Regions from separate parts of the Pseudomonas sp. LG1E9 genome, predicted to be linked through region 3. Evidence: predicted binding sites of a transcription regulator. Region 3 holds the regulator's gene; each other region holds the start of a gene.
The links. Region 3 encodes sigma-54, which starts transcription at its own class of promoters, with help from an activator protein. Its sites were predicted from a motif close to ANTGGCATNNANNTTGCTNT; they were not measured.
Positions count from the first base shown of each region.

Region 1: the regulator sigma-54 is predicted to act here: its motif matches at 1,362-1,381, upstream of DNK50_RS24425 (circularly permuted type 2 ATP-grasp protein).
Region 2: the regulator sigma-54 is predicted to act here: its motif matches at 1,683-1,702, upstream of glnK (P-II family nitrogen regulator).

Region 1 is NZ_CP029983.1:5,340,391-5,343,664, reverse strand. It holds gene DNK50_RS24440 (START domain-containing protein) at 1-61, shown strand, start outside; gene DNK50_RS24435 (hypothetical protein) at 165-401, shown strand; gene DNK50_RS24430 (ribonuclease E inhibitor RraB) at 618-959, shown strand; gene DNK50_RS24425 (circularly permuted type 2 ATP-grasp protein) at 1,414-2,823, shown strand; gene DNK50_RS24420 (alpha-E domain-containing protein) at 2,829-3,274, shown strand, end outside.
Region 2 is NZ_CP029983.1:466,454-469,727, forward strand. It holds gene DNK50_RS02425 (ammonium transporter) at 1-1,101, opposite strand, end outside; gene glnK (P-II family nitrogen regulator) at 1,136-1,474, opposite strand; gene DNK50_RS02435 (accessory factor UbiK family protein) at 1,897-2,157, shown strand; gene DNK50_RS02440 (YifB family Mg chelatase-like AAA ATPase) at 2,299-3,274, shown strand, end outside.
Region 3 is NZ_CP029983.1:1,721,060-1,724,333, reverse strand. It holds gene lptB (LPS export ABC transporter ATP-binding protein) at 1-520, shown strand, start outside; gene DNK50_RS08070 (RNA polymerase factor sigma-54) at 718-2,211, shown strand; gene hpf (ribosome hibernation-promoting factor, HPF/YfiA family) at 2,287-2,592, shown strand; gene ptsN (PTS IIA-like nitrogen regulatory protein PtsN) at 2,605-3,069, shown strand; gene rapZ (RNase adapter RapZ) at 3,072-3,274, shown strand, end outside.

The DNA.
Region 1 (3,274 bases), 2.6 Mb from region 3:
GTTCGTGGTGGATGCGCCGTTCAACACCTTGAAAGCCCTCAAGGATCACGCCGAGAAGTAAGCGCAGTTGATCCGGTGCCTGTGACCTTGAGTGGAACGTTTGGCGATCCCTCAAGGTCCAGATAGATGTGAGCCCACACACGGGCTTTATCGAGGAGGCACCGATGCAAACGTGGCAAATTACCTTCGTTGATGATCACGGTGAAACGTCCGTGGAGCAGTTCACCTGCGAACAAAAGCCCAGCCTCGAAGATGCTGCGCACATGATCCGCAGCAAGCTGGTGCCCGTCGCCGCCGAACTCGACCTCAATGACCTTGAGGGCCGCCAGCCCGAGCCTACGGTCAAGATCCTGAAAGACCAGAACAGCATCCAGATCCTCGACATTTCCCCCGCCGCCTGAATATTCCTTGTATGCCATCCAACCGCCTCTGGTGGAGGTGGTAGCTTCGCGCTACTCTGCAAGAGAGATCAGCGAATGAATCGCTAAGGTCTGGTCTTGTCAGCTACATGCTTGTTTTCCCTCAGTGACTTGTTTCATTGCCATAGATTCCGCGCCAGCCAGGCGCGGATTGGGGAAGCACGGAAAGTCTATCCATCGGTTTGAGGAGGACGTTTCATGAGCACAGCCTATCAAGAAGACATCAGCACCAACGTTCTGCGCCGCATGAAAGAAGGCGGCTTCGACTTTTCACGTTTCCACCCCATCGAGTTCTACGCCATTTTCCCGGATGAGGAACGGGCGCGCAGGGCTGCGGGTGAGTTTCGTGGAGAATCCCTGAATGCCCAGGTCAGTGCGCGCGATGATGGCGCCTGGTACCTGGAACTGAGCAAAATCATGTTCGCCACCTACGACGGCATAGGAGACTTCGAGCAAGACTTTGAGGCGGTGGTCGAGCCGTTGGGCGGGATTATCGAAGGATGGGGCGTCAAGCAGGAGGTGCGTGGGTTACCCATGTAGCGAGATTGTATGAGTAACGCAGCGTATCGGCTGACCTTAGGGTCGGCCGATTTTGTGTGCGCTGTATGAAAACTCCCGGAACTTGAGCTGCCTTTTCGTGCACAAAAAAAAGCCACCCAAAGTGGGTGGCTGAAAGGGAAGACCGAGGAGCCGGTCGGTACACGAGCTGTCACGGTACCGAGTGCGTAAGGGTTAAAGCTGTAGGACACATCCTGTTCAGCTGATGGAGGCGATTATCCGCAGGCTTGGCCGGGCAGTGAAATCAACTCTGACTATGCTGTTGATAGGCAAAGCCTGCATTGCGATGAAGCGTGCAGCAATGCGACGGGCATTCCGCGCACCAGGACGGTGCGGTCAGCTGTTCGCTTATATTTAACTCACTGTTTTTTAAGTGTTTATGCCGCTGGCACGGGCCTTGCGATGGTTCTTGCGTCCGGGTGACAAGGAGTACGGCATGATCCGCACTTATTACGACGAAATGTACGACGGGGCAGGGCAGGTCCGCCCCCATTACCGCGAGTTCGCCCGCTGGTTGGCCGAAACCCCCGCAGAACTGCTGGCCCAGCGCCGGCGTGAAGCCGATTTGCTGTTTCACCGCGCCGGGATCACGTTCACGCTCTATGGGGACGAGCAGGGCACCGAACGCCTGATTCCCTTCGATACCATTCCCCGCAGTATCCCCGCCAGTGAATGGCAAATTGTCGAGCGCGGCTGCATTCAACGGGTCAAGGCGCTGAACATGTTCCTTGCCGACCTGTACCACGAACAACGCATCATCAAGGCCGGCATCATCCCGGCCGAACAGGTATTGGCCAACGAGCAATATCAGTTGGCGATGCAGGGCTTGGACCTGCACCGCGATCTTTATTCCCACGTCTCCGGAGTCGACCTCGTACGCGATGGTGACGGCACCTACTACGTGCTGGAGGACAACCTACGCACACCGAGCGGCGTCAGCTACATGCTCGAAGACCGCAAGATGATGATGCGCCTGTTCCCCGAACTGTTCGCCGCCCAGCGCATTGCGCCCATCGACCATTACCCCAACCTGTTGCTCGACACCCTGAAAAGCTCCAGCCCACTGGATAACCCCAGCGTGGTGGTGCTGACGCCGGGACGCTTCAACAGTGCGTTCTTTGAACATGCGTTTCTCGCCCGGGAAATGGGCGTAGAGCTGGTAGAAGGTGCCGACCTGTTCGTGCGCGATGACCGCGTCTTCATGCGCACCACCGACGGCCCCAAGGCGGTAGACGTGATCTATCGCCGTCTTGATGACGCGTTCCTCGACCCGCTGGCCTTCAACCCGGACTCCATGCTCGGTGTGCCCGGCCTGCTGGCGGCCTATCGCTGCGGCAACGTGGTGCTGGCCAACGCCATCGGCACTGGGGTGGCGGATGACAAGTCGGTGTACCCCTTCGTCACCGAGATGATCCGTTTTTACCTGGATGAAGAACCCATCCTGAAGAACGTTCCTACGTTCCAGTGCCGCAAGCCTGACGAATTGTCCCACGTGCTGGCTAACCTGCCGGACCTGGTAGTCAAGGAAACCCAAGGCTCGGGCGGCTACGGCATGCTGGTCGGCCCTGCGTCGACGGCGGCGGAAATCGAAGCATTTCGTGCGCGCATCAAGGCCAAGCCCCATGCCTATATCGCCCAGCCGACCCTGTGTTTATCCACCTGCCCGACCTTTGTCGAAAACGGCATCGCCCCGCGCCATATCGACCTGCGCCCGTTTGTATTGTCCGGCAAAGAAACCCGCGTGGTACCCGGCGGCTTGACCCGCGTGGCGCTGCGCGAAGGTTCGCTGGTGGTCAACTCGTCCCAGGGCGGCGGCACCAAAGACACCTGGGTGGTTGAGGACTGAATGCCATGTTGAGTAGAACTGCCTCGGATTTGTATTGGATGTCGCGCTATCTGGAGCGCGCCGAAAACCTCGCGCGCATGCTCGATGTCAGCTATTCGCTGTCGCTGATGCCTCAGGATGGGCGCGGCGATGGCTTGCACGAACTGGCCATGCCGCTGCTGATCACCGGCACCCTGGAGGATTACCGCGAGCGCCACGGTGAATTGCACGCTGAGCACTTGCTGCACTTCTTTGCCCTGGACGCGGCCAACCCGGCGAGCATCTATAGCTGCCTCGGCGCGGCGCGAGCCAGTGCCCACGCGGTGCGTGGGCGAATCACCGCCGACATGTGGGAAAACATCAACGCCACCTGGCTGGATATCCGCGATATCGCCCAGCAAGGCCTGAGTCGCTATGGCATGAGTCGCTTCTGTGAGTGGGTCAAGGAACGCTCCCATCTGTTTCGGGGCGC
Region 2 (3,274 bases), 1.3 Mb from region 3:
CGCACCGACGATACCGCCGATACCGTGCACGCCGAATGCGTCCAGAGAGTCATCGTAGCCGAGCTTGCGCTTGAGGCTGGTCGCGCAGAAGAAGCAGACCACGCCCGCCACCAGGCCGATCACCAGGGCGCCCATTGGGCCAACGGTGCCAGCGGCCGGTGTAACGGCCACCAGGCCAGCCACCACGCCCGAGGCAATGCCCAGTGCGCTTGGCTTACCGTGAGTGATCCACTCGGCGAACATCCAGCCCAGCGCCGCAGCAGCGGTAGCGATCTGAGTCACCAGCATCGCCATGCCGGCGGTGCCGTTGGCGGCAGCAGCAGAACCGGCGTTGAAGCCGAACCAGCCGATCCACAGCATTGCCGCGCCCACCAGGGTGTAACCCAGGTTGTGCGGTGCCATTGGGGTGGTCGGGAAGCCTTTACGCTTGCCGAGCACGATGCACGCCACCAGACCAGCCACACCAGCGTTGATGTGCACCACGGTGCCGCCGGCGAAGTCCAGCACGCCCCAGTCCCACATCAGGCCGCCGTTGCCGCTCCAGACCATGTGCGCGATGGGCGCATAGACCAGGGTGAACCAGATGCCCATGAAGATCAGCATCGCGGAGAACTTCATGCGCTCAGCAAAGGCACCCACGATCAGCGCCGGGGTGATGATGGCGAAGGTCATCTGGAAGGTGATGAACACCGCTTCCGGGAACAACGCCGCAGGCCCGGTGATGCTGGCCGGGGTCACGCCCGCCAGGAACGCCTTGCCCATGCCGCCGAAGAAGGAATTGAAATTGACCACACCCTGTTCCATACCGGTGGTATCGAACGCAATGCTGTAGCCGTAGACGACCCACAGGATGCTGATCAGGCCAGTGATGGCGAAGCACTGCATCATCACCGACAGAATATTTTTGGAGCGGACCATGCCGCCGTAGAACAGCGCCAGGCCGGGGATGGTCATGAACAGCACCAGTGCGGTGGCGGTCAGCATCCAGGCGGTGTCGCCGGAGTTGAGGACTGGAGCAGCCACTTCGTCTGCCGCCATGGCCAGGCTTGGCATTACGATGGACAACAGGGCTCCGAGCCCTGCGAATTTACGCAGAGTCATATTGTTTTCTCCTGGGGCGTTGGGGTTTGGCGGCTTAGATTGCGTCGGTATCGGTTTCGCCGGTACGGATGCGAATAGCCTGTTCCAGATTGACCACGAAGATCTTGCCGTCACCAATCTTGCCGGTGTTGGCGGCCTTGGTTATCGCCTCGATAACCCGGTCAAGATCCTTGTCGTCAATGGCGACATCAATCTTCACCTTCGGCAGGAAATCGACTACGTATTCCGCGCCGCGATACAGCTCGGTGTGACCCTTCTGCCGACCGAAGCCCTTGACCTCAGTAACGGTAATGCCCTGCACGCCGATCTCGGACAACGACTCGCGTACATCGTCCAACTTGAACGGCTTGATGATGGCAGTGACTAGCTTCATGAAAACTCTCTCCCGAATTGGTGGACTTGCCCCAGGAAAACAAACCCGTCTCAAGTCTAAGCGCAGTGCCTGGCTTTGTAACGCATCGTCGCAAGGGCAGTTGCCATTGGGACGCCAGCGAACCACTGGTGACGAAACCTGTACCCCTGATCCGTCGGCGCACTGCATTCGTCACAGCGACTGCATCAGTGCATGGGTCATGATCGTCTAAGCAGAAACCTTGCCAGCTCCGTAAAAATCACTGAAATCAGTCCTTTGCCCGCTTAACCCCACACACGGGGCTACTTGGCGGCTGCAATGCGCACGAAAACAGTGCGACGCCGCCCGGCCCGATGCGCGAAAAGCGTGCGCCGCAGGCCGTGAAAAAGACTATAGACGCTGCGTGATACACTGCCCGCCAACAGTTTTCCGGAATATTTCCCATGCTCGCGCCCAAAGACCTCCTCGACGCCCTGAGCGGCCACGCCTCTCGCCTGTTCAGCGGCGAAACCCCGCTGCCCCGCAATGAAATCGAAAGTCAGTTCAAGGCTTTGCTGCAAAGTGGTTTCAGCAAGCTTGATCTGGTCAGCCGGGAAGAATTTGACAGCCAGATGGTGGTGCTCGCCCGCACCCGTGCGCGACTGGAGAGTCTGGAGGCCAAAGTCGCAGAGCTGGAAGCGCGGTTGACACCTGCGGCTGAATAAATGCGATCAGTGTGGGATGGGGCCAGTCCTCTCCCACCTTTGCTCTGGATACGTTCTGTAAAACCTCCCCGCCTCGCCCTTCTCCACCTCGTCTACCCTTGAAAAACCGCAGGAAGCGGCCTCCCATTTCAAGGAACGAGCATGTCCCTCGCCATCGTCCACAGCCGCGCCCAGGTCGGCGTAGAAGCCCCCGCCGTCACCGTCGAGGTGCACATGGCCAATGGTTTGCCGTCCTTGACCCTGGTGGGTTTACCCGAAACCGCCGTCAAGGAAAGCAAGGACCGCGTTCGCAGCGCCATTCTCAACTGCGCCCTGCAATACCCCTCGCGCCGTATCACCCTCAACCTCGCGCCCGCCGACCTGCCCAAGGACGGCGGGCGTTTTGATTTGGCGATTGCATTGGGGATCCTCGCCGCCAGTGTGCAAGTGCCGGCGTTGATGCTCGATGACGTTGAATGCCTGGGTGAGTTGGCGTTGTCTGGTGAAGTGCGCGCAGTCAAAGGTGTGTTGCCAGCGGCTTTAGCGGCGCGCAAGGCCGGGCGCACGGTGATAGTGCCGCGGGCGAACGCGGAGGAAGCGTGCCTGGCGTCGGGTTTGAAAGTGATTGCAGTGGATCACCTCCTGCAGGTGGTGGCGCACCTCAATGGGCATGTGCCGATTGAGCCCTACAAGTCCGATGGCTTGCAGTACCTGAACAAGCCGTACCCGGATTTGAGCGAAGTGCAGGGTCAGCTGGCCGCCAAGCGGGCATTGCTGATTGCCGCAGCGGGCGCACATAACCTGCTGTTCAGTGGGCCACCGGGTACCGGCAAGACCTTGCTCGCCAGCCGCCTGCCCGGTTTGCTGCCACCGCTGAGCGAACAGGAGGCCCTCGAAGTGGCGGCCATTCAGTCGGTGGTCAGTCTCGCCCCACTGAGCCACTGGCCGCACCGGCCGTTCCGCCAGCCGCACCACTCGGCGTCAGGGCCGGCATTGGTGGGCGGTGGGTCGAAACCGCAGCCAGGGGAAATCACCCTGGCGCACCATGGCGTGCTCTTCCTGGACGAATTGCCGGAGTTTGATCGCAAGGTGCTGGAAGTTCTGCGCGAGCCATTGGAGTCGGGCCATATCGTGATTT
Region 3 (3,274 bases):
CCAGCCAATGCACGGTCGTGCCCGCGCCGGTATCGGTTATCTTCCGCAAGAAGCGTCGATCTTCCGCAAACTGTCGGTTGCCGACAACATCATGGCCATCCTTGAAACCCGCAAGGAACTGGACCGTGACGGCCGCCGCCAGGAACTGGAAAGCCTGCTGCAGGAATTCCACATAAACCACATTCGCGACAACCTTGGCATGAGCCTGTCCGGTGGTGAGCGGCGTCGCGTGGAAATCGCCCGTGCCCTGGCCACTGCCCCCAAGTTCATCCTGCTGGACGAACCGTTTGCCGGCGTCGACCCTATCTCGGTTGGCGATATCAAGCAGATCATCCATCACCTCAAGGCCAAGGGCATCGGTGTATTGATCACCGACCACAACGTGCGTGAGACCCTCGATATCTGCGAAACCGCTTATATCGTCAACGATGGACAACTGATCGCCGAGGGCGACTCCGCTACCATCCTGGCCAATGAACTGGTCAAGGAAGTGTACCTGGGTCACGAGTTTCGCCTGTAAACCCGCCTGTAATAACAAGGCGGTGGCAGGTCGTTTGCCCGATGCGCGGGAGTCAATAAGAACCTCCGGTTTTTTATTGTTACCGCGCTCTAGGCAAAGCCCTCGATATCAGGCATATAATTTGCTTATGTTTGGCGCTCACGCGCCCTGTCGTGGATGGCGCATTGCGCCGGCGAATAAGGTGTTAAGCCCCTGCCATGAAACCATCGCTAGTCCTGAGAATGGGCCAGCAGCTGACGATGACACCGCAGCTGCAACAGGCCATCCGCCTGCTCCAATTGTCGACCCTGGACCTGCAACAGGAAATCCAGGAGGCCCTGGAGTCCAATCCGATGCTCGAACGCCAGGAAGAAGGCGACGACTTCGATAACGCAGACCCGTTGGCCGACAACATCGAGCAAAAACCCAACGCGGACGTGCAGGAACCGTCCTACCAGGAAACTGCCCCTACGGTGGACAACCTGGAGGAAGGCGATTGGAACGAACGCATCCCCAACGAGCTTCCAGTAGATACCGCCTGGGAAGACGTCTACCAGACCAGCGCCAGCAGCCTGCCCAGCAACGACGATGACGAGTGGGACTTCACCACCCGCACCTCCGCCGGTGAAAGCCTGCAGAGCCATCTGCTGTGGCAACTGAACCTCGCACCGATGTCTGATACCGATCGACTGATCGCCGTCACCTTGATCGACTGCATCAACAACCAGGGTTACCTGGACGAGACGCTCGAAGAAATTCTGGAGGCTTTCGACCCGGAACTGGACATTGAGCTGGACGAAATTGAAGCGGTGCTGCACCGCATCCAGCAGTTCGAGCCGGCCGGCATCGGCGCCCGTACCCTGAGCGAATGCTTGCTGTTGCAACTGCGCCAGCTGCCAGCCAAGACGCCATGGCTCGCTGAGGCCCAGCGCCTGGTTACCGACTACATCGACCTGCTGGGCAGCCGCGACTACAGCCAACTGATGCGTCGCATGAAGCTCAAGGAAGACGACCTCCGCCAGGTCATCGAGCTGGTGCAGAGCCTGAACCCGCGTCCGGGCTCGCAGATCGAGTCGAGCGAAGCCGAGTACGTGGTGCCCGATGTAATCGTGCGCAAAGACAACGAGCGCTGGCTGGTTGAGCTGAACCAGGAGTCTGTGCCGCGCCTGCGCGTCAACCCGCAATATGCCGGCTTTGTACGCCGGGCCGACACGAGTGCCGACAACACCTTCATGCGCAACCAGCTGCAGGAAGCCCGCTGGTTCATCAAGAGCCTGCAGAGCCGCAACGAAACCTTGATGAAAGTGGCCACCCAGATCGTCGAGCATCAGCGCGGCTTCCTGGAATACGGCGACGAAGCAATGAAGCCTCTGGTCCTGCACGACATCGCCGAGGCGGTAGGCATGCACGAATCGACAATTTCACGCGTGACCACGCAAAAATTCATGCATACCCCACGGGGTATTTATGAGTTGAAATATTTTTTCTCCAGCCATGTAAGCACCTCCGAAGGCGGCGAATGCTCGTCAACGGCGATCCGCGCGATCATCAAAAAACTGGTTGCTGCGGAAAATCAGAAAAAGCCGTTGAGTGACAGCAAGATCGCTGGTTTACTGGAGGCACAAGGCATTCAGGTCGCCCGTCGAACCGTCGCCAAGTACCGCGAATCCCTTGGGATCGCGCCTTCCAGCGAGCGCAAGCGTTTGATGTGACGGGCGGGCCACAGCGTTCCAGTGACGGGTATTCCTACCCGTCGCTTTATGCACTGGCAACGAAGGAGAAGCTGTATGCAAGTCAACATCAGTGGACACCATGTAGAAGTCACCCCTCCCCTGCGCGAGTATGTCGAGCTGAAGCTGAAACGCCTGGAGGGGCATTTTGACAAAATCACCAACGTGCAAGTCATCATGAAGGTCGACAAGCTTCAGCAGAAAGTTGAGGCGACCCTGCAGATTCCCGGTGGCGAAGTAGTCGCCAATGCCGAGCATGAGGACATGTATGCATCAATTGATGCCTTGACTGACAAGCTTGACCGCCAACTTAAAAAGCATAAGGAAAAGCAGCAGAGCCTTCTTAATGGCACTGGCCGCTAACACCCCCAACCCATGATCCGACTTGAAACCATCCTGACCCCCGGCCGTTCCCTCGTGAACGTGCCGGGCGGCAGCAAGAAGAAAGCCCTCGAACAAATTGCCAACCTGATCAGCAGCCAAGTGCCTGAGCTGGAGATGCAAGATGTCTTCGAGGCTCTGATTGCCCGTGAAAAACTCGGCTCGACCGGTTTTGGCAACGGCATCGCCATTCCTCACTGTCGCCTCAAAGGCTGCGAAACACCTGTCAGCGCCCTGCTGCACCTGGACGCCCCTATCGATTTCGACGCCATCGACGGTGCCCCGGTCGACCTGCTGTTTGTTCTGCTGGTCCCGCAGGCCGCCACCGATGCGCACCTGGAACTGCTTCGGCAGATCGCCAGCATGCTTGACCGCAAGGAAGTACGCGACAAACTGCGCAGTGCCAGCAGCAACGAGGCGCTGTACCAAGTTGTCCTGGATGAGCAAAACGGGCAGTAACCATGCGTTTGATCATCGTCAGCGGCCGCTCCGGCTCGGGTAAAAGCACCGCCCTCAACGTTCTTGAGGACAATGGCTTCTATTGCATCGACAACCTGCCTGCCGGCCTGCTGCCAGAGCTGGCGGAACGTGCTCTGATCCACACCGAGCTGGCGCAACCCCTGGTTGCCGTTTCGATCGACGCCCGCAACCTGCCGAGCCACCT